DNA from 3 places in the Peribacillus sp. AS_2 genome. Region 2 is predicted to be linked to each of the others. Evidence: riboswitches for the same ligand, from Rfam matches in the RefSeq annotation. Region 2 holds a riboswitch; each other region holds the start of a gene.
The links. Region 2 has a riboswitch for cyclic di-AMP ahead of OTG27_RS06265 (APC family permease). Riboswitches for the same ligand answer to the same signal wherever they lie in the genome.

Region 1 (7,531 bases), on a different contig from region 2:
GCGGGATATGAGCCCAAAAGAAGAAATCCATTCGATTATCGCCAGGATGCTGGAAGTGGAAACACGTAAAGAAGAGGGAATGGAAACACGTAAAATTACGGAAGCTTTAAAGGCACTCCAGGAAGAATTTTCAAAGGTTAGGCCAAGCTCAATCATCTTGGAAAGCCTTTTGTTATTTTTGGAAAAAAATGAAAAAAGAAGCCCCTTGTGTTCAAAGCTTATCTTATTGATGAAGGATTATTTGCTGAATATATGAAGGCTTTACTGAAAGGGGCGAAAGCCTCTTTTTCATTTAAATTTTTAATGAGATTTAAAAACGGAGATTTAGGAAAAAGTAAAAAGTGATGGGAAGAAGACAATTCTTTCAATAATATGGGGGCTGGAATCATGCGATGGAAAAAGGGAATGCTGATTTATAATAAAAATGCAGGAAATGATAAACTCGAAAGGAATCTAGGAGGGTGTCTTCCGGTATTAGCTCCACATATTGATGAGTTTCTCATTCTACAAACAAAGCAAAAAGGCGATGCATGCCGTTATTGTTTGGAATATGGTGAAGAAATGGATGTAGTTTTCGTATTGGGAGGAGATGGAACGGTACATGAGTGTGTAAATGGCCTTTCACCCCTTCAGAGGCGGCCGTTGTTTGGGATTTTACCTGGAGGGACTTGCAATGACTTCTCCAGGACATTAAAGATTCCTCAAAATGTTCGTCAAGCTGCGGAAGCATTAATAAACGGTAAGGTTCGTCCAATTGATATTGGTAAGTCCAATAATGACTATTTTTCCAATTTTTGGGGAGTTGGGCTTATTTCAGATGCTTCAAATAATATTGATGAGCAGGAAAAAAGCAGGTTCGGAAAGATAGGATATTTATTAAGCGCTGTAAGGACGATTGGTGAGAGTTCTCCCTTTCCCTATAAAGTGGAATATGATGGGGATTTCATTGAAGGGGAAGCAGTTATGATTTTGGTCTTGAATGGTTGTTTTATCGGCACTAATTTATTGCCCTTTCCCATGATTAGACCAGACGATGGGCTCTTTGGCGTTGCCATCTTGGAAAATGCAAGCCTTGGTGCATTTTTAGAAATAATAGCGATGAAACGTTCATGGACTCAAAATATGAGTTCTGACTCTGGGGTGACTTATTTACAAGCAGGTACCTTGACTATTGAATCAAAGAGGCCGCTTGATGTGGATATGGATGGAGAGAACTATAGGCAAACTCCTTCACGCATTAAAGTCCTTGCCCACCATTTGTCGGTATTAACTCCAAATTAGTGTGGGGATTCTATTTAAAGGGAAAGGCTTATGTGTTTTTTTTGTATATTCATTCCTTATTTCTGCAATTGTTTCCAAAATAGGATAAAATGTATGATGATATATCATTTTTTGCAGGAGGACCAATTATGGTGTACCAGGTCGGATTGTTAAAGGGCATTTTACAGCCTTATCGGAGTCGTTATCAGCTGCAAAATGCAGAGGCAGTCACAAAGTTTGGATTGAAATTAATATTTATATATTTTCTTAGTCTTATAGTATTCGCCGTTGGGGGATATTTTGGGATTGGTTCAGAATCATTTTCCAAAGAAATCACGAAGATGAGCGTCAATGAATTTGAAGCAGCAAAGTTGCTGATTTTGAGCGGCAATATAATAACAGGAATAATCCACCCTTCCATATACATATTTTTAGCAGCTCTATTCTTTTGGATCGTTACTGATATCCCCTACATAAAATTAGTTATCGTTCAAATGATTCTTTTTGGCCTGCAATTAGTGGAAAAAACATTATTGATTCCCTTATTCGTTTTAATGGATATAGGCAGCGATGCCAATCCTTTTTCTTTGGGGATCATAAGTCAGTATTTTCTCAGAAGTGATTATTTCATTCACTTTTTCAGTGAAATTACCATTTTTCAATTTCTCATTATTGCTCTGCAATATTTTTATTTAAAGGAATTTACAGAACGTAATAATTATTTGGTCCTTTTAATGATTGTTCTATTCTATTTGGCCACATGGTTTGTTAAAGCCTTTTTAGGATACATCCAAGTAGGCGTATTTGTATAAAGCGGGTGAAATGAATGAGTGGTAACTGGAAAATAGTGGCGGTATCCATTGCGTCGATAGTGTTAATAACCGTTAACTTATACCTTATTGAAAAAAAGGAAAGCAAAGTGGAACGGACGGTTTTCGTTGAAAACTGGACTAAGGTAAAAAAAGATACAATTACGGATACTATTCAAACAAATGGGGTAATTAAACCAGTAGAAGAGTATGATATCTATTTTGATGCCAAGAAAAATGATTTTAAGAAATTCCTTGTAAAAGAAGGCGATTCGATTACGGCTGGCTCCTCGTTGTTTGAGTATAAGGCGACCGAACTTGATGCGCTTAAAGCGAGTTTGGAAGCGGAGAAAACGGCAGCTGAGGGGGAAAGGGCAGGGATTGAGGAATACATAGGGAAGTTGAGTTCTTATCAGGGGACCGTGACCAGTGAACCTGAAGCGGCAATTGATGAATCGGTGGAAAAAAACTTGAATATTGATATAACAACAAGCTCTTCAGACCTTATTAAAAGTAACATTGAGCAAGAAATGTACAAGCAGGAACTAGAAAAAAACAGGTTGGATGAAAAAGTGAAAATGCTAGACGCTAAATTAAGTTCGATTGAGGAGCAGTCCAGTGCAATTGTGACGACGAGCGAGGCTGATGGTGTCGTTAAAAATATCAATAAAAACCTTGATAATCCCATTATATCCATCGTTTCTACAAATATGGCAATTGAAGGGTATTTCTCCGGAGAGGAAATGAAAAAGGCTGAAGTGGGCATGACTATAAAAGCAAGTTCCTCTGATTCAAAAAAGGCATTGAAAGGGACGATAGGCCGTATCCATTCCTATCCCGCAGAAGAGCCATCATTAAAAAAAGATAACAGATTTCCATTTCAGGCTTTAATCGAACCGGAAGGCGAAGAAACGGAACCTCTGTTGGTGGGATCGAAAGTGAATCTTACTGTAATAACCAATGAGAAAGCCGGTGTACCCTCTATACCGATAGAGGCGGTACAATACCAAAAACATCCATATATTTACAAGTTGACGAATAAAGGCCATGTGGATAAACATTACATTACAAAAGGTCTTAAGGCTGAAGGGAAGCAGGAAATCATAAAGGGACCGTCTGTAGGTGACGTCATCCTCCTGAAGCCGAATGTGGCAGTGAAGAACCATTCTTATTTTATTACCCCGATTCAATTTGAAAAAGTGAAAGCTAGAACTTATAAAAAATTCACCTCTAGGGAAAAAGTAAGATACCTGTTACTTGGCATTCTGGAAAAATAACCGCTTTTTTCACAAGAGAGGTGAGGACAAATTATTAATTAATTATATCAATATAACTTAAGCGATTAAAAATCGGGAAGCGTAATTATAGATAGAGTAGCTATTAATACAGAATATTCAGACATATTTAAAGACCTTTTTCTAGAACGGATGCGAATAAATATTTACAGATTATCATTTTTAGTATAATATTTTATTATAAGTTAACTCGCTTAATCTTATTCCAAGAACGGGGGACCCATTTTTGTGGATTTTATCCGCTAGGGGTGAATTCAGAAATGAAAGGGCTTTTTGTGTTTCCAATCCTAACCCGACAGCTAACCTCGTCAGCGTCTTCAAGGGAACATGTGTGAATATTCACGCCTATAAGAAATCGACACATGAAGTGTCTTTTTTTTCGGCGTAAAGACAGAGTTTTTCAAAAAAGAAAAATTACTTTCTTTTATTAGTATCTTGTTTCCCTTACCGAGACAAAAATGTTTTTGCATCAAAGACTTTATGGAAGGTGAGGAAAGTAAATGAAGAAATTCAAACTAAGTTTAGCTAGCCAAATTTTCATTGGTTTAATTCTAGGGATTATCGTTGGTGCCATTTTTTATGGTAATGAGACGGCCCAAAACTTTTTACAGCCATTCGGAGACATTTTCCTACGAATGATTAAAATGATTGTAGTGCCGATCATCGTTTCAAGCCTTATCGTTGCAGTTGCTGGTGTAGGTGATTTGAAAGCGGTAGGTAAACTAGGTGCTAAATCATTATCATACTTTGTTGTCGTAACTATGATAGCGATTGCTGTTGGTTTAATTTCAGCGAATATCATCCAGCCTGGTGCTGGTGTGAATATGAATAAGCTGGAACAAACTGATATTTCTACGTATGTTGATACAGCAGAAACTAAGCAGCATGAATCGTTCGTGGATACACTCGTTCACATTGTACCATCCAATCCAGTTCAAGCTATGGTACAAGGCGATATGCTAGCGATCATTTTCTTCTCCGTGTTGTTTGGGCTTAGTATTGCAGCCATCGGTGAAAAGGGTAAACCAGTATTCCGCTTCTTCCAAGGTACAGCTGAAGGAATGTTCTACCTAACTAACATGGTCATGAAATTCGCTCCTATCGGTGTATTTGCACTAATCGGTGTGACGATCTCCAAGTTCGGTTTGGAATCTTTAATTCCGCTAGGAAAGTTAGCGCTTTCTGTATACGGAACAATGATTTTCTTTGTAATAGTCATTCTTGGTCTTATTGCGAAATTTGTCGGATTCAATATCTTTACGCTGATTAAACTTCTAAAAGAAGAATTGATTCTTGCTTTCTCTACTGCAAGTTCAGAAGCGGTTCTTCCGAAACTCATGGAAAAAATGGAGAAAGCGGGATGTCCAAAACATATTGCTACATTTGTTATTCCGACTGGATACTCCTTTAACCTTGATGGTTCTACATTATACCAAGCGTTAGCAGCTATCTTCATCGCTCAAATGTACGGAATCGATTTAAGCGCGTATGAGCAAATTACGCTGATGCTAGTGTTGATGATCACGTCCAAGGGAATTGCGGGTGTACCGGGTGTATCTTTCGTAGTTCTTTTAGCGACATTGGGAACTGTCGGTATTCCTATTGAAGGTCTAGCATTTATTGCCGGTATCGACCGTATTCTTGATATGGGACGTACAGTGGTAAACGTTATCGGTAATTCACTTGCGGCAATCGTCATCTCTAAATGGGAAGGTCAATTCAACCCTCCTTCCAAAAAAGAGTTAGAGCAAGTTTCTTAATATAAAAAATCCAGAGTGAAATGTCACTCTGGATTTTTTTATTGAATGAAAAAGCGCTTCCTTAATTTTTCTAGATGACTGTAAACTCTGCTTCCTTCAGATACTCAAGCACTTCAAGTTTAATTGTTTTATGGAGGAAACTACCTTCTTGACGCGTCTTCCCGGATGTCAAAATACCCCCAAATTCATAAAGCCTTTCATCTTGTTTACCCCAAAACCAAATCATTTCCTCTCGGCCCAGAAGGTCATGTGTTGTGAAATGAAACTACCTTCCGGCTTTAAAATACGGTTGATTTGTTTTCAAAGCTAATGTCGGTCATTTTGAGTTGGGGAAGCATCAGCAAAAAGGGAAGCGGCCCTATGAAATGAGTGAATGAATGAAAAAACCATTTATAATCCTTTCTTCGAATTTGGTTAATATGGATTTCTACCTGATGCAGATGATGATTAATATTGGGGTTATATAACTTACGTGAAACTCCAAAAGTTTGATAAAATAACATTATTGATTGAGAGCTCGGAGGGGGTCAGGTTATGAAGAATGAAAGTAATGATATCTTATACATGTATATGCAGGCTTCCGAACGGTTTGTCCTTTTTAATGGACTCAATTTTCGTGAATTCGTCAATTCGCTTCCGTATACCTTGGATTCGATCTTATTATTGAAACATCAATTCGATGGTGGGGAATACAATTTGAATGTCCTGCTTGAGAGCGCTTCATCTGAAGCTATTGCGAAGCTCGTTAAAGAAAATGTCCGGGCATATGGAGATTTCTGTTGGATCGATTTTGAAGAAGCGGAAGGGCTGGATGAATTGGATGGAAGGGAAATAGCGGAACTTTTATATTTAGGACATGCTAAAACCCATCTGGATCCCCCGTTTTTCCGTAAATTGAATAACCAATTTGTGTACCTTGCCCAGGATGATGGCTGGTTCAATAAAATTTATTTTCGTTCTCTTTCGACATATTATATGATGTTAGGAAGGCTGATTCCGCTAAAGCTGGAGCCGTTAAAATTAGAGAGGACGTGGCTTGGAATCAGAAAGAAAAAAGAGCTGACGGCGATTCCTGCAGAAATCATCGTTTCCTTGGCTCATATTCTGGCAGAGGGGCTCGTTTTTTCCTTTCGGGATGTTAAGTATACTAGAACGAAAATTGAGATACCGGCATGGGTCGTAGGGGATTATTTAAACATGGATGAAATGCATGATTCCTTTTTGGATAGAGATAGTAAGGAGCCCGATGCATTTATTATTTTCAATCGAAAAGAGAAGATTTGGGAAAGCGTTATTAGAAATACACCATCCTCCTGATTTTATTTGAAGTCTTTGAACTTTTTAGGTGTAAGACTTACCGTCTCATGCATAAAAGATAAGAGAGGGAAACGTAGAGGTGTTCACAGGATGTGGCGGTTTTATTCTGTGTTCTGCAAATAGTAATCATTGGAAAAGCCTCAATGATGGAAGTTTCGCTTTATCCCGCATTAACAGGCTGTAAGGAAGCCTGATGATAAATGTAATGAAAAAGAAATGTGGTGAGCCAACAGCCTGTAAATGCCCGATTGCGACGCACAGGATGTGCTAGCACAGGAGTTGCCACAGGATGTGGCGGTTTTATCCTGTGTTCCGCTGAATAGTAATCATTGGAAAAGCCACAATGATGGAAGTTTCGCTTTATCCGTTTTAGTGTAAAGTGATACAATGAACATGGTTAAAAGAATATTGGAGGGTAATAACTCATGAAAACTAAACTTGGTTTGCTTTATGGTGGAAAATCTGCGGAGCATGAGGTTTCTATGCAGACGGCTTTAGCGGTCATTAAAGCTCTCGATTTAGCAAAGTTTGATATATATCCGATTTACATAACAAAAGATGGTTCATGGATTAATGGACCAAAGTTAACAGGTCCTGCCGAGAATGTGGAGGCTTTGACATTTTCACCGGAAAAATCGAGCTCGCCTCTTGCCTTGCAAGCACATTCAACTGATGAAGATAGTGAATCAACAGGGTATGATGTAATTTTCCCATTGCTTCACGGACCGAATGGAGAAGATGGAACCGTACAAGGGATGCTGGAACTGTTGAACCTTCCTTATGTAGGGAATGGCGTTTTAGCTTCTTCAGCAGGAATGGATAAGGTCATCATGAAAAACATTTTTGCCCAGGCAGGACTTCCTCAAGTGAAATACACTTGGTTCATTCGTTCCGAATGGGAGAAGAATACTGAAAGTGCCATCAAAAAGGTAGCGGATGAATTGGGGTACCCTTGTTTTGTCAAACCTGCCAATTTAGGTTCAAGTGTCGGTATCAGCAAATGTAATGATGCTGATGAACTGGAAAAAGCGGTAGCGGAAGCTTTTCAATTCGATCGGAAGATCATCATTGAAGAAGGGGTCATTGCTCG
Region 2 (7,531 bases):
TTTACCTTTTTATGATCAAGATATTGAAAATGATCCTCCATTGGTTGTAAAAGAATTTAAAAGCAAAGTGGCCGAAGCAGATGCAGTCTTGTGGGTAACACCTGAATACAACGGGACGATTCCAGGTGTATTGGGCAATGCAATTGATTGGTTATCACGTGTCGATAAAGTCTTGATCGGCAAACCATCATGGATCATGGGTGCGTCAATGGGGCAATTAGGGACGGTAAAAGCTCAATTGCATTTGCGTGAAATCTTATTCGCAATAGGCATCTCCTCCCCACTCCTTCCTGGGAATGAAGTATATGTTGGTGCAGTGCATGACAAAATCGATAACGAAGGCAGGCTTACACATGAGTCAACTGTCCAGTTTATCGATACGGTCGTCGATAATTTCATTAGCTGGTATAATCATCATACTCGTTAATGCTTTACACAAGAATCCCAGCAGGAATGATCCTGCTGGGATTCTTGTTGCATCATAAAAGAGGAATTAAACTCATTTCATCCTCTTCCCGCTTGGAATGCAGGGTATTTTGTCATTCCCCCGTCAGCGAATAGAGTGATGCCCGTTACATAACTGGATTCTGAAGATGCCAGCCATGCAGCAACCGCAGCAATTTCTTCAGGCTTTCCGATATACCCCATCGGAATCATGCTTTCAAGGTCCTTTTTCTTTTCGGGATCTTCAAGCTTGTCGGCATTTATTGGCGTGGCGATGGCTCCAGGACCAATGCTGTTCACACGGATCCCTTTTGGTGCATATTCAAGAGCCAGGGTTTCCGTAAGCAGCTTCACCCCGCCCTTGCTAGCTGCATAGTGAACGAATAAAGGCCAGGGAATCATCTCATGTACACTGGACATGTTTATAACATTCCCTTTAATATCGTTCTCGACAAAATACTTGATAGCTTCGCGGCAGCCTAAGAAATTCCCCGTTAAGTTAGTATTGATTACCCTATTCCAATCGCTTAACGGCATCTCGTGAGATGGAACCGGATTTTCAATCCCTGCATTATTGATGAATATGTCGAGTTTCCCGAAGTTCTTTATCGCTGATTGAACAAGGTTAATAACATCTTCTTCAACGGTGACATCGCCTTTTACTGCAATGGCTTCCCCGCCATTCGTTTTGATTTCTTCCATTACACTATCCGCTTCCTCTGATTTAGTGCGATAATTAACCACGACCTTTGCCTTTTCCTTAGCAAAGCGAATGGCCATCGCTTTTCCTAAACCAGTGGATGATCCGGTAATAACAACTACCTTACCTTCTAAATCTGTATACATGTAATCATCCTCCAATTAACTTTTTGCCAATCCCAGCATAATCCCAGCTATGATGATCAAGATAATCCCAATTACGATTCCAATTAGTTGGCGCTTCGTTTTCTTTTCACGTAAAATGAAGATCCCGCCAAGGGTTGAGATGACTATGCCCATCTGCGAAAGTGAAAAACTGGTGGCCACTCCCACACGTGGCTGGGAAATGAATAAAAACATGTTCCCTGCAGCCCATATCAATCCCGGAATGATATTACGAATCGTATATTTGTTAAACGGTTTATGCTTAAAAGTCAATAACAGACCGCCTATTACCATCCCAATCGCTTGAGGGAACAACGCTGACCACCCGTCAACATCAAAAAGACGGGCCACGACCACATAAACCAAATAACCGAATGTCGAGATGAGGAGAATAACAATTCCTTTCTTCAAGTTTCCCGACTTTCCCTCTTTCGATTCTTTATCTTCCAAGGAGGTCAAGATGATTCCTATAATAATGAAGATCAATGCCAATACGCCTAAAATAATCGCCTTCATTGTAGACCATTCGTTAAAAACTATGACCCCGAATAAAGTGGTTGAAATGAGCTGCAATCCTGTTGAAATCGGCATTGTTTTAGAAACTCCCATTAAATCAATGCTCTTAAGCTGATTAGCTTGTCCAACGGCCCAAAACAATCCAGATACGACTCCGACACCAAACACCAAAAGTGACAGCTTAATATCGGCAAAAATATAAACACCAATTGAAAAAATCAAGGCTCCAATCGTTGTACCTAGTGTTTGACTATAGGGTCCACCCCCGAGTTTCACATTAAATAAAACGATGCTTCCCCAGAATAATGCCGGCAAGAGAGCTAATAGTATATCCATTTTCAACCCCCATATATGTAAGTACAAAACTAAGCAGGAAATTTCATTTTGTCTTCTTAATATGTTCGCATTATTTGAATTGACCCTTGGTAATTTTATGAAGTGTTTCCCCTAAAGTAGTGTTCAACACAAAAGGGCTGCAGACGCACGCCCTTTTTAATGATACTGATTGATGCCATCCACCGTTGATGATGTCGCATGTCCATTTCCGTATTATCAGTGACTTTGAAATAATAACTTTCCCAAACAGCAGTCAATCGGATAATGATGATGGAGAAGGTTTTATATTAACATTAATTAAAGCTTTAAAAGAGGAAGTATCCCCACATCTTACTGCAAATCCTTTTTATTGTACGGGCTTCATAGTTACTGTGAGTAATGAATGTTCATACTCACATATCGGAAGCGTAAGTTATTGCTGAATTTTTTGTAAAGATAAGAAAAAAAGCAAACCTTATGTAGGTCTGCTTCTTTTCTTAGATAATGGATCTTACTTCTTCAAATGATAGGGCACTGTCGTAACAACCACATTTCTTCTATAAAGCAAGTAGGCCTTAATCAGTAAACTTGATTGGTTATGAAGTATATTGTGCCAGCCCTTCTTCGGAATGAATTGGGGGATGATCACCGTAACTTTATAGTTGGATTCACTAGCCTTATGTTCTACTGTATCCACAAATTTAGTTAGTGGCTGAATGATACTTCTGTAATACGAATTCAGTGTAACGAGCCTTACATCCGGCTGCCACTTTTTCCATTTTTCTTCGAATTTCTTTTCATCTTCTCTTTCAAAAGCGACATAAACGGCAATGACCTGATGTGCAGATAGAGATTTTGCATAATTTAAAGAGTTCTCAACCACATGAGTTATACCCGCAACAGGTACAATGATGATATTTCCTTCGATTGGTAAGATCGGCTCACATGTTGTAATCCTTAGTTGGTCTCCAACTGCTTCATAATGCTTTCTGATTCGATGAAAAATTAAAATGATGATAGGTAAAAAAATCAAAACAGGCCAAACCTGAATAAATTTGGTTAAAAAGAATATCATCGTGACGATAAAGCTAATTATGGCACCAATTGAATTAATGGTTAATTTCATCATCCAGCCTTTTGGCTTTTCGCGAATCCATTTAACAATCATCCCGGTCTGGGATAACGTAAATGGGATGAATACACCAACCGCATAAAGCGGAATGAGATTTTCCGTATGTCCTTCAACTGCGACTATCAAGATGATGGATGCAAGTCCAAGTATGATAATTCCATTGGAATACCCTAAACGGTCCCCTCTGATCGTAAACGCCCTTGGTATGAATTTATCCTTCGCCAGATTTACCGCAAGCAAAGGGAAAGCCGAATATCCAGTATTTGCCGCAAGTATCAAGATCAATGCAGTTGTACCTTGAATGAAGAAATACATGAAATTCCGTCCAAAGATCTCTTCAGCAATCTGGGAGACGACCGTTACCTCTGCGCTAGGAACAATGCTTAAATAATAGGCTAAGTATACGATTCCCGAAAACAAAACAGCTAGTAAGGAACCCATCGCTATTAATGTTTTCGCAGCATTATTCGGTGCTGGATCTTTAAAGTTCGGGATTGCATTGGAAATCGCTTCGACTCCTGTCAATGCGGAGCTTCCTGATGCAAATGCTCTTAGCAATATAAATAAACTGATGCCGGCTACCGGAGTCCCGATTGACGCATGCAATTCCGGTGAGACTCCTCCCGTCAGAATTTTGTAAATTCCAACCCCAATCAAGATGAACAAGGCTAAAACGAATAGGTACACCGGATAGGCCAAGACAGATGCCGATTCCGTAACCCCCCTAAGGTTCAAGATAGTAAGTAGGATGACGAAAATAATGGCTATGAGGACATTATAATCATGCAGGCCGGGAAAAGCGGACGTGATGGCATCCGTACCAGCGGAAACACTTACCGCGACAGTTAATATATAATCGACCAATAAGGATCCTCCAGCTATCAACCCTGGATTGACACCTAAATTGTTTTTTGAAACCACATAGGCTCCCCCGCCATGTGGATAAGCGAAAATGATTTGTCTGTAGGACAAAATCAAAGCGGTTAACAGGATCAATACTCCAATCGCGATAGGGATTGAATACCAGAATGCCGCAGCACCGACCGTGATCAGGACAATCAATATTTGCTCCGGCCCATATGCAACCGAAGACAATGCATCTGAAGATAATATCGCCAACGCCTTTGTTTTGTTAAGCTTTTGTTCACCAAGTGCATTTGATTTTAAAGGTCTCCCGATCAAGAACCTTTTTATAGAAGATAACATCAAGAATTCACCACCAGTTTAATTTAAGTTTATGTTTCCCAGCTGTAGCAAAAAAACGAGACGAAACACAAAAATGCCTACAAGTCATAGCTAAATAGACCTGTAGACATCAATTTTTTTGTCTAACAAGCTCCACCTTCCTTCTCATATAACGCTTACGAGGTTAGCTGTCGGATTCGGACCTAAGAGTAGCCCTACCTTTTAAAGGATTCACCCCTTGGATTGTTAAAGACAATCCCAATAACGGGTCCCCCGCACCATAAGGTTTAAGCGATTTAGAAATATGAAACTGTTGATTATCATACTCCCGTGAAATGGAAAAGTAAATGAAAATTTTGCACAGAAATAGAATTATTATTTATAAGCGAGGTTTTATTCTTGACTTATATAACAAAAGTCATGCAAACACATGATTCGATGGTAGGAAAGGAGGAAAGTAAACGTCTGAAAGGAAGATATTCAAGAAGACAATGAACAAAAGATAGATTCCCCAAAAGGAAAAATGAAGTAACTTGATGGATTAAGTAAAACAGATCTGCCCCAGCTTGGATAGTCATAAAATCAGAATTTCGCTTTCCGATTCCATTTTTAATTCCCGTCCATTCGGGGGCATTATTCCACTGATCTATGCCAATTAGTTCCTTCCTTCTTGAATTGGCCTCAAATTGCTTTTTTTAAAGACAAAGTATTTCTGACCAAGATAGTTAAGCACTGTATAAAAGATTGTTCCTATCAGAACAGCCAAATTTTGTTGTATGGATAAATGAACGGTTCCTTCCAGTGATTCTGAAATGGCTTGGCCTATAGAATAAGCGGCGGAATAACAAATCAGGATGACGCAAAAGAAACGGGCAACTCCTCGCCGCCATTCTATATCGCTTTTAAAGGTAAAAGTCCTGTTCAAAAGAAAACTCGTTACAGCTCCCGTACCATTGCCGATAAAGGTGGAGATCCAGTAAGATAATTCAAGAGCATTCATGAGAAAAAGCATGATGGAAAGTCCAACCGCTGTATTGACTATTCCAACCAATAAAAAGCGGATAAAGGAGTTAGTTTGTTTTAGATAGTTTTTCAATACTGTTCCGTTCATTTTCTAATTGCTCCCGTTTTTTAAAATCGAGCGGATTAAATAGATCAAGATCAACAATATATTTAGGCCGGCGTTTGGATTCATTATAGATTTTTCCGATATACTCCCCAATCAACCCGACAGCAATCAACTGTAGTCCACCGATCAACCATATGGAGGTGATCAATGAGGTCCAGCCAGTTTCGGTCTGCCCATAAAATTTCAACCATAAAAAGTAAGACCCAAAGAGTAAGCTAATAAAAAAGGAAAGACATCCTAGCCATAATACAAGCCGGATCGGTGTAACTGAAAAGGAAGTAATGCCATCAAGTGCAAAAGCAACCATCTTCTTAAATGGATATTTCGTTTCCCCGGCCAATCTTTCTTTACGGTCATAATAAACAGAGTCCGTCTTAAACCCAATGAGCGGTACAATCCCCCGTAAAAAAAGATTCGTTTCATTAAAGCGTTCCAACTCCATGATCGCCCTTTTGCTCATTAGCCGGAAATCGGCATGATTATAGACAAGGTTAACCCCCATCTTGTTCATCAATTTATAAAAACCTGTTGCAGATGTTCGTTTAAAGAATGAATCAAGGTCCCTTTTCTGGCGGACACCATATACGATTTCACATCCTTCATTGAATTTACGAATGAATTCCGGGATGACTTGAATATCATCCTGTAAATCTGCATCAATGGAAATCACACAATCTGAGGCTTCCTTGGCTGTAAACAACCCAGCCAGAAGTGCATTTTGATGTCCAGCATTCCGGGAAAGCTTTAGCCCGCGAACATATTCATTATTAATCGTTTCTTTGTAAATGATCTTCCAAGTTTGATCTTTGCTCCCATCATCGACAAACAAAATTTTACTTTGACCGGAAACAACGTTTTCATCGACCAACCCCCTCATCAATCCACAAAGCTGGGAAATGGTTTCCTGCAAAACGCTTTCTTCGTTATAACAAGGTACAACAATCGTTACAATCGGTGAATTCATTCTATTCCCCCCTTTTCACATGACTCTGTATAAATGAATTTTCCATACGCTTCCTTTTTTAGTGAAAACCCTATCCAGCACCAATCCGTTTTCCTTCGAGTTGTTGATTGGGATGGCAGAAAATATATACGTTCCGCCTAATCCTTTAAACGCATCCATGTTGAGGTCCAAATTTTTCAGCTCTTTCTTCGAGCCTTTCTTGAACATATAATGCTTCCCAAGCTCATCGGTAAATAGGTAACAACGTCCTCCCCATTCATCAAAATAGATTCTGATGTTTTTATTCTTAGCCAATTCGTTTTCAATTATTTGACGAAATTGATGTTTGTAAGAAAGCGGATAAAAATTGTTATAGCTATCGAGCGTGTAAAATCCATTATATTGAGCGATTGCGGGATGCAGCCCAATGCTGGCAACACGATATTCTTCTTGTGGACGGTCAATATGATCTTTTATTTCCTGAAAAAGGCTTTCTGAATAGAACTCTTTAAAAGTTGGCTTTTCATTGTGAGTGATTTCCTCATTGAAACCGATTAAAATCAGTATTTGAACGGCGATGAAAATAGAAAGGGTTTTCTTAGCATAGTCGCTGTATTCCCAAATGATTTTTATCGCAAGGGCAAACCCCAAGTAAATGATCATCGGCCTTAAAAAGTGAAATCTGGCAAAGTTAAAAGTATCCAGGGTATGGAACCTTTCCGTTAAAGGAAGCCAGCCTTTATAAAACCAAAATGCGTACCACGCTGAGAGCATGAAATTCAAGCCGAATAAAAAAACATATACCTTTTCCTGTCTCCACAATTTTTTTGTCAGAATAATATAAAGGGCAAAGACTGTAATCGGCAGGATGATAAGCGCATGTACAGTCATGACATGCGTATGTCCAAGAACGAAATTTTTGAAAGTAAGCTTAATGACCCAATCGAGCGGCAGCCTTGCGTGAAAATATTCATCTCTGCTGTTTGGCTCCGAATCAAAAATG
Region 3 (7,531 bases), on a different contig from region 2:
AAGTGAGTTTATCCATCGAAGCTCCAGTAAAGTCGATTTTCTTTAAATCGGACATCCGAAATTGAACATTGATGAGGGTGGCATCGCGGAATGATGCCTTTCTCAATGAAGAGCCTTCGAAAATGGTTTGTTTGAAAGTTTCCCCATCGAATATAAGTCCAGATAAATTACAGCTTTTAAAATGGGTTTTATTATAAATGCTGTTCTTGAAAGTTACGCCTTTTAAATTGGCACTTTTAAATAAGGTGCCAGTTAAATTGGCGTTTTCAAAGATGCAATGATCTAAGTTACTGTTTTTAAATGTGCTGTTCGTCAGGTCGGAATGGCTGAAGTCAGAACGGCTTAAATCGCAGGAATTGAACTTCCCATCATGGACCGAAACCGAGCGGAAGTCGGAATCCAATAAGCGATGCCTGGAATAGTCCATGCTTATCGCCTGCTCAAGGACATTGTATTGCAGATTGAGTGATTCCATGAGCTCTGATACCTCCCCAATCGAATCAACAGTCAGCTTAAACGCTTCCTGTTCACTGGCACCATTCCTTCTATGGTCATCGTATTTTTCCAGTAAGTTTTGCAGCAGTTCTTCTTCCAATTCCGTTGCTGTTTTTGCACTTTTGTACGGGGCAAAAATGCTATGAACATGTGCATTCAGTTTTTCAATCACCTTTCATCTTCCCTTCTTAGAGAAGGCGCTCAAGTATTCGCTTGGCCTGCTCCCAGTCATTTTTATTTTGGATATATGTGTTTTCCCCGATTGGGGTGATTTTGTAATATTTCCTTCTTCCGCCTTGTGTGGCATCTCCCCAATAAGAGATGATGCATCCATCCTTTTCCAGTCGTTTTAGGCTGGAGTACATCGTCGCTTCCTTAATTTCATATTGCTCGTTGGAATTCGTATATATCAGTTTGCTGATTTCATAACCATATTTATCGCCACTTTGCAGGAGTTTCAGAATCATCGTATCTACATGTCCGCGAAGCAAGTCAGAGGATAGTTGTCGTTGAACCAAATCCTCACCTCCTTTGGTATATCTTATAGTATATTACTATGACAGTCAAGGTAGTTTGGTTACTATGGATCATACAGATTTGGAGGGTTTATGAAAAGAAACATGCCAATTTTCGTGAATCACTGCATCGCATACTTTTTAATTGTACTAATTTTCCATCCGCTTGGAAGGGATTTATGATGTTTCATGGAAGAAGTAAGTAAGGGGGTGGGCATGTTGAATAATTCGTGGAATAAAGTGATTTATAAATTTTGGTCGCCCGTTTATGACAAAATCTTCAACTCTCATCTCTTTTTAGATGCCAGGAAAAGAATGTTTGAAGAGCTGGATTTTCATGATCATGCAAAGGTCCTGTTTGTGGGCGTAGGTACGGGGGCCGATTTGGAGTTAATCAAAAACCTTGACCTTGAGATAACGGCAATAGACCTGTCAGCGGATATGTTAAAAAAAGCGATGGGGAAATTTGATGATGCATCGATCAAGTTCCTCGAGATGGATGCACAGCATATGGAATTCACTAATGAATCGTTTGACTATGTAGTGGGAAGTTTGGTTCTTTCCGTCGTACCTGATGCCAATGAATGTCTTCGGGAAATGATCAGGGTTGTAAAAGGCGAGGGGAAAATAATACTATTCGATAAGTTTATTTCTAAAGATGAAATTCTTTCAGTGCCCAAAAAGCTTCTGAGGCCGATCATTCAATTTTTAGGAACGGATATTGGCTTGAGGTTTGAAGACTTGTTCAGTGGACATGGGGATATTATGGAAATTGAAGAAGATCGGCCGATCATGCTGAATGGAATGTATAGAAAGATAATCATCAGTAAACGGTTATGAGGAGGGGTGTTCAAGGTCGATACCACATAGAGCTGAGTGTTGTTTTTGAAAGCTAAACCGGATTCGCTGTAAAGAGCATGTAATATTTGACATGCATGTATAAAACCCATGTCTTCACTAACATGGTTAATGAGCTGATCATCGGGTTATGGAGTAAGAACGGATCGTACCATCAGAAGGCAGTTTACATGCATAATTGATACCTTTAAATTCCAGTGAACATTATATAAACAACAAGGTCCAATGGTGTCTGAACGTCATATGTAACGAATTTTTTATGCGGCTGTTACAGAGGCAACGGGCGAAATCAGTATAATTAAATCGTGGGATAAAATGGAAGAGGTGATGGTTTTGTCGGAGACGATTACAACCTATGAAGATCTATTGAACATGCTGGACTCATTATTGCGTGAACCAACTGGATTCTGGAATGGTTTTTATGAAGACCGCTCAAAAGGGGTTCCCTTTTTCGAAAATTACCCTGATGAGAATTTGGTTTCATATTTTGATGGTGGGTTAATTGGGCCAGGGAAGGTTCTTGAGCTTGGATGCGGACCTGGCAGAAATGCCATTTACCTTGCTCAAAAGGGCTGTTCTGTTGATGCGGTGGACCTTTCGAAGGAAGCCGTTGAATGGGGAAAAGAACGGGCAGGAGATAAAAATGTCCAAGTGAACTTCATTCAAAGGAATATATTTGATTTGGATATTGCAAAAGGACAATATGACTTCGTATATGATTCAGGTTGTTTTCACCATATTGCCCCACATCGAAGGATGAATTATTTGGAGATGGTGAAAAACGCGTTAAGGCCTAAGGGATTGTATTCGATCACTTGTTTTGTCGAAGGCGGCATTTTGGGTGGTGCCGATATTTCAGATTGGGAAGTATATAGGCAAAGAAGCCTTAAAGGCGGTTTAGGCTTTACTGAAGAAAAACTCAGAATGATCTTCAAGGAATTCGAAGTGGTGGAAATACGGAAAATGAGGAAAATGGAACAATCGGATGAAACCTTTGGGGTGCAAGGTTTATGGACGGCTTTATTTATGAAATGAGAAGGAGAAATGGTTTTAAACCGAAGGATCTGGGATCAGGTCCTTTTTTGCGTGGAAATTGTTAACAAAAAACAAAAATGGTAAACTATAACAACACTATAAAGTTTTGGGAACAGGTATTTACCAGAATGATAGATGAAGGCGTTTGCTGATCTTTTTTTTAAAACATGGTTTCAAAAACAGCTGGGAAGGTATATGGAAAGAGGGAGCCATCAGGAATCAGAGAGCTTAAGGTTTTAAGTATGGAAGAGGTTGTCTTTGATGCTTGCTGTTTTGATAAATTAGATTTATCGATTGCTTTTTATAAAAACTAAATAGGAGGAGTTTATGCACGTAAATAAAGAATTATATGCCTTTTTATTGGGTGTGGCAGCACAATTGACTGAGGATTGGTACGCATCCTTGAATAAAAGTGATAGTACTGGTGTATATTGCTCAACCGATCCCAAAGTGATTAAAAAACTTAAGCAGCAAAATAATGAATTCCATTTACGTTTCTTTCAGGTCTTTGATAAAGAGGAGAGGGAATTCTTTAAGCAGCTTGGTGATTGGATTGAAGCGATCGGTCAGGATGAGCAGCATTTAAACACACCCATCTATTTTATATTGAGGGAGTTTTTCCGTACGCAAGAGCAATACCTGGGTTATATTGACCGGTTTGTGAAATTGCATGGAGATCAATATACACAGGAGGAAATAAACTCCTGGTACCGGATAGTGGTGAAGGTGATCAGTGAAGTGATGGAGAGGTTTACGGAAGCGAATCATAGGTATGCCAATAAAATCATGAAAGCCCAACAGGCAACGATCGATGAATTGAGCACACCCATCATTTCCCTTAAAGATAACACGGCATTGCTTCCCCTGATAGGCGATATTGACACGACGAGGGGCATGTCCTTGCTTGAAAACACCTTACAAAAGTGCGCTGAAAAAAATGTCACCAGACTTTTCATTGACCTATCCGGCGTTCATTCAATAGATAGCGGATCCGCACACCAGCTGTCTCAATTGATTGAATCCTTGCATTTGATCGGAATTCAAACGACCCTTTCAGGACTTCGGCCGGAAATAGCCATGACTGCCGTTAAGCTTCAACTGCCTTTTGATAAAGTGACGATAAAATCCACTCTTGCCCAAGCGATCAGTACGATAAAATAATACATACTTACCCTGGGCTCGGGATGTTCGTTATACATTTGCATCGAGAAGGCCTCCATATGGCGGTCTTCTCGTATGTATTAGCCTTCAAAAGGAGCAAGAGCCGGAACCTGCCGGATTTTATTCAATATTGGCAAAGACGGCCAGATCTTCTTTATTGCCAACCACTAAAAGCATATCTTTTTCATGGATATCCTGATCCGGTGACGGTGCTATGATAATTTCTCCATTACTCACGATGGCAATGACGCTGATATTATATTTTGCCCGTAAATCAAGCTCCCTGAGGCTTTTTCCCTTCATGCTCATGGGGAGGATGATTTCCTCGATATTGTATTCTTTAGAAAGCTCTATGTAGTTCAGCATGTTAGGGGAAAGGAGCTGGTTCGCGACCCGTTCCCCCATATCCCTCTCAGGGTAGATGACCCAGTCGGCACCGACTTTTGTCAGCACCTGACCGTGATTTTTATTAAGTGCCTTGGCAATCACCTTTTTGATCCCAAGCTCTTTTAAAAGCAAGGTAGTTAAAATGCTCGATTGCATGTCATTTCCGATGGCTACGATGACACAATCGAAATTACGGATTCCGATTGCTTTCAATGTCTCTGCTTCGGTCGTATCCGCCATGACGGCATGGGTAACGTTCAGTTCCGCATTCTCGAGTCTTTCCTCGTTCACATCAATACCCAAAACCTCTTGGCCTGCCGTATATAATCTATGGGCCACACTGGTTCCGAATCTGCCTAAACCTATCACGGCGTATTGTCGTTTTCCCATCTTTTACACTCCTTCATTCATTATTAACCAATCATGATTTTCCCTTTTGGACGTCGGAACGGATCTGGCTTGCGCCTCATGGCGATAGCAAAGGCCAAAGTCAAAGGACCAACACGGCCTGCAAACATCGTGAAAATGATGAGCATCCGGCCGGCCGGTGATAATTCCGGGGTCAAACCCATTGAAAGTCCCACGGTGGCGAAAGCTGAAGTGGCTTCGAACAAAATCATCAAGAAATCAGTTCCGCTTTCAGTGATGGTCAGCAGAATGGAGATGATGGAAACCATGAATACACCAATGAATGTGACGGATAATGCTTTAAAGATCGTTTCACTCACGATGCGGTGACGGAACAAGACCACATCACCCTTACCTTTGATCTGCGACCAAACCGTTCCTACAAGCGTGGCCAATGTAGTCGTTTTAATCCCGCCGCCAGTCGATCCGGGTGAAGCCCCAACGAACATCAAGAAAATGATGAGCAGTAATGCAGGCTGGGTCAAATCAGGGATATTCAGCGTGTTGGAGCCTGCCGTCCTTGGTGATACCGATTGAAATAAGGACGACAGCATTTTACCCATGAAAGATAAAGGCTGCAATGTCTTGGCATTGCCGTACTCGAATAAAAAGATTAAAATCGCGCCGGCAATCGTAAGGGTCACGCTAGTCGTCAGAACGATCTTCGTATGTACGGATAAACGATGGGTGTCACGATATTCGTATAGTTCATTCATCACGATAAAGCCTATCCCGCCAAACGTGATGAGGAAGGCAACGGTAAGGGTTACGAATGGATCCGATACATAAGGGGTCAAACTCCTGAATTCCCCCATTAAATCAAAACCGGCATTATTGAAATTCGAGACGGAATGAAAAACACCGTAATAGATCGCCTTGCCGGTTGGCATGTCAAAAGAAAAGCGAATCGATAAGATAAGTGCACCCACACCTTCAATGATGGCTGTGAAAATCAACAGCCGTTTCACTAATCTGACTACACCCGCCATGGATAGATTATTTAACGACTCCTGCAAGAGTAACCTGCCTTTTAAGGAAATCCTTTTGCCTAGAAGGAAAAAGAAAAACGTCGCAAATGACATGAACCCTAAGCCGCCTACCTGAATCAGTGTTAAGATGACCAACTCACCAAAAGTGGTGAAGGTCGATCCCGTATCCACAACGACCAGTCCTGTTACACATGTAGCGGAAGTCGAGGTGAATAAAGCATCCAGAAAAGAAAGACCATGGCCATTTTCAGTGGAAACCGGCAGGGTCAATAAATAGGCTCCGATAAGTATCAGGATGGCAAAGCCGAGTACAAGTATTTTTGGCGGATCCAATTTTGTCATTCTCAAATGATCATCCCTAATGTATGACTTTTAATCAACAATCTCTTTTCTAATCTGTTTAAAGGCATAATAAAAAGACCTGCGAAAACATCGAATAGCTCTATTGCCACAAAAAGCGTGCAAAAAAGGCTCCCGAAATAGGCGGTCTTATGACCTCCTTCGCTTTAGCCGACGAAGTTAGCTGACGGGTAGGATGGCGAAAGAGCTGATCTCATCCCTTCTGCAAGGCAGAATTAACCCCAAATGATTGGGTCCTCCGTACTCATTTTCCATGAGTTTTGGCCGAAATGCATTAAATTGATAAACGTATTCTACTCCCATCATTTAGCAGTTGTAAACCCCTAAATCGTAAAAAAATATTTCTTTAATAAAACTGAAAATTTACGTTTTATTTACATTAAAAAAACGTATTGACAAATATTAGTTGGCACATTATGATAGGTTCGATTAATCCAATTATGATAACCGGCATCGATATACTTTATTCAATAATTTCAAGCAGAACATGCTATTGCCAATCGAAATTTGTAATAGATATATTATGTTTCTTTTGTAAAAGATAAAGGAAAAAGCAGTACATTATTAGTTAAATTCAATACATTTTAATAAAAAGGCGGGCAATTATGGAGAAGACGTTCAATAGATATGTTATCAATGCTACAGGCAAGGGTGGCCAAACATATTTAACACAATGCCAGGATAAAGATGCACTAAGGAAATGGATAGCCGATCATGAGGATCAAATCATCATGAATGAATTAAGGATAACGGATAAGAAAAAGAATCCGTTTTTAAAACTGTTTTCCCCAAGGTAAATCAACTGATTCCAACATTCATAGCGGTATTCAATTATTGTAATCCCTGTGTTGTATCCAGGAACGGTGAGCGAAAAATCCATATCTTGTTTTGCTTTTAAACTCATTATATTTAATGAGTTTTTTTTGCGTTATTTACAGAATCGAACCATTAATGTTTAAATTTGGTAACTACTAATGTGGACGTAAAGCAGAGAAAAGTAAAATGAAATGACCACTTCCCGAGAGCAGCCGACGATTGTTGGGTATGTATGGGGGGCATTGCAAATTGGTCTCGTTCCTTGGGGACGGGGGTTTAAATTGTACGATCAAAGGGGGAGAAGCGATGACATTAAGAAATGCATTGGTATCCTGGAAATACCCTTCCATTCTTTTGTGCGGAATAGGTATCTCCAACTAAAATCGTTCATTGGATGAATGTGCGCAATTGGCTGATGAAGTTCAAGATTTTAAAATGAATTTTCGCCATTTCTTCCGCCGTTTGTTCCTCACAATTCTCCAGCCACTCAGTAATCACTCCTAAAAT

Region 1: another riboswitch for cyclic di-AMP. It lies ahead of OTG27_RS25730 (cation:dicarboxylate symporter family transporter); the one in region 2 lies ahead of OTG27_RS06265 (APC family permease).
Region 3: another riboswitch for cyclic di-AMP. It lies ahead of OTG27_RS19640 (TrkH family potassium uptake protein); the one in region 2 lies ahead of OTG27_RS06265 (APC family permease).

What each region holds. Positions count from the first base shown of each region.
Region 1 is NZ_JAPTGA010000026.1:22,212-29,742, reverse strand. Features, by position in the region: gene OTG27_RS25750 (TetR/AcrR family transcriptional regulator) at 1-256, shown strand, start outside; gene OTG27_RS25745 (YegS/Rv2252/BmrU family lipid kinase) at 388-1,281, shown strand; gene OTG27_RS25740 (hypothetical protein) at 1,410-2,072, shown strand; gene OTG27_RS25735 (efflux RND transporter periplasmic adaptor subunit) at 2,087-3,346, shown strand; cyclic di-AMP (ydaO/yuaA leader) riboswitch at 3,546-3,693, shown strand; gene OTG27_RS25730 (cation:dicarboxylate symporter family transporter) at 3,865-5,124, shown strand; gene OTG27_RS25725 (hypothetical protein) at 5,659-6,441, shown strand; gene OTG27_RS25720 (D-alanine--D-alanine ligase) at 6,867-7,531, shown strand, end outside.
Region 2 is NZ_JAPTGA010000003.1:149,816-157,346, reverse strand. Features, by position in the region: gene OTG27_RS06280 (NADPH-dependent FMN reductase) at 1-427, shown strand, start outside; gene OTG27_RS06275 (glucose 1-dehydrogenase) at 505-1,290, opposite strand; gene OTG27_RS06270 (RhaT/GlcU family sugar-proton symporter) at 1,306-2,160, opposite strand; gene OTG27_RS06265 (APC family permease) at 2,651-4,477, opposite strand; cyclic di-AMP (ydaO/yuaA leader) riboswitch at 4,614-4,760, opposite strand; gene OTG27_RS06260 (GtrA family protein) at 5,112-5,567, opposite strand; gene OTG27_RS06255 (glycosyltransferase family 2 protein) at 5,527-6,549, opposite strand; gene OTG27_RS06250 (DUF6044 family protein) at 6,565-7,531, opposite strand, start outside.
Region 3 is NZ_JAPTGA010000011.1:139,527-147,057, forward strand. Features, by position in the region: gene OTG27_RS19610 (pentapeptide repeat-containing protein) at 1-667, opposite strand, end outside; gene OTG27_RS19615 (PadR family transcriptional regulator) at 684-962, opposite strand; gene OTG27_RS19620 (class I SAM-dependent methyltransferase) at 1,230-1,850, shown strand; gene OTG27_RS19625 (class I SAM-dependent methyltransferase) at 2,202-2,903, shown strand; gene OTG27_RS19630 (STAS domain-containing protein) at 3,231-4,064, shown strand; gene OTG27_RS19635 (potassium channel family protein) at 4,185-4,841, opposite strand; gene OTG27_RS19640 (TrkH family potassium uptake protein) at 4,865-6,190, opposite strand; cyclic di-AMP (ydaO/yuaA leader) riboswitch at 6,342-6,484, opposite strand; gene OTG27_RS19645 (hypothetical protein) at 6,814-7,005, shown strand; gene OTG27_RS19650 (TetR/AcrR family transcriptional regulator) at 7,412-7,531, opposite strand, start outside.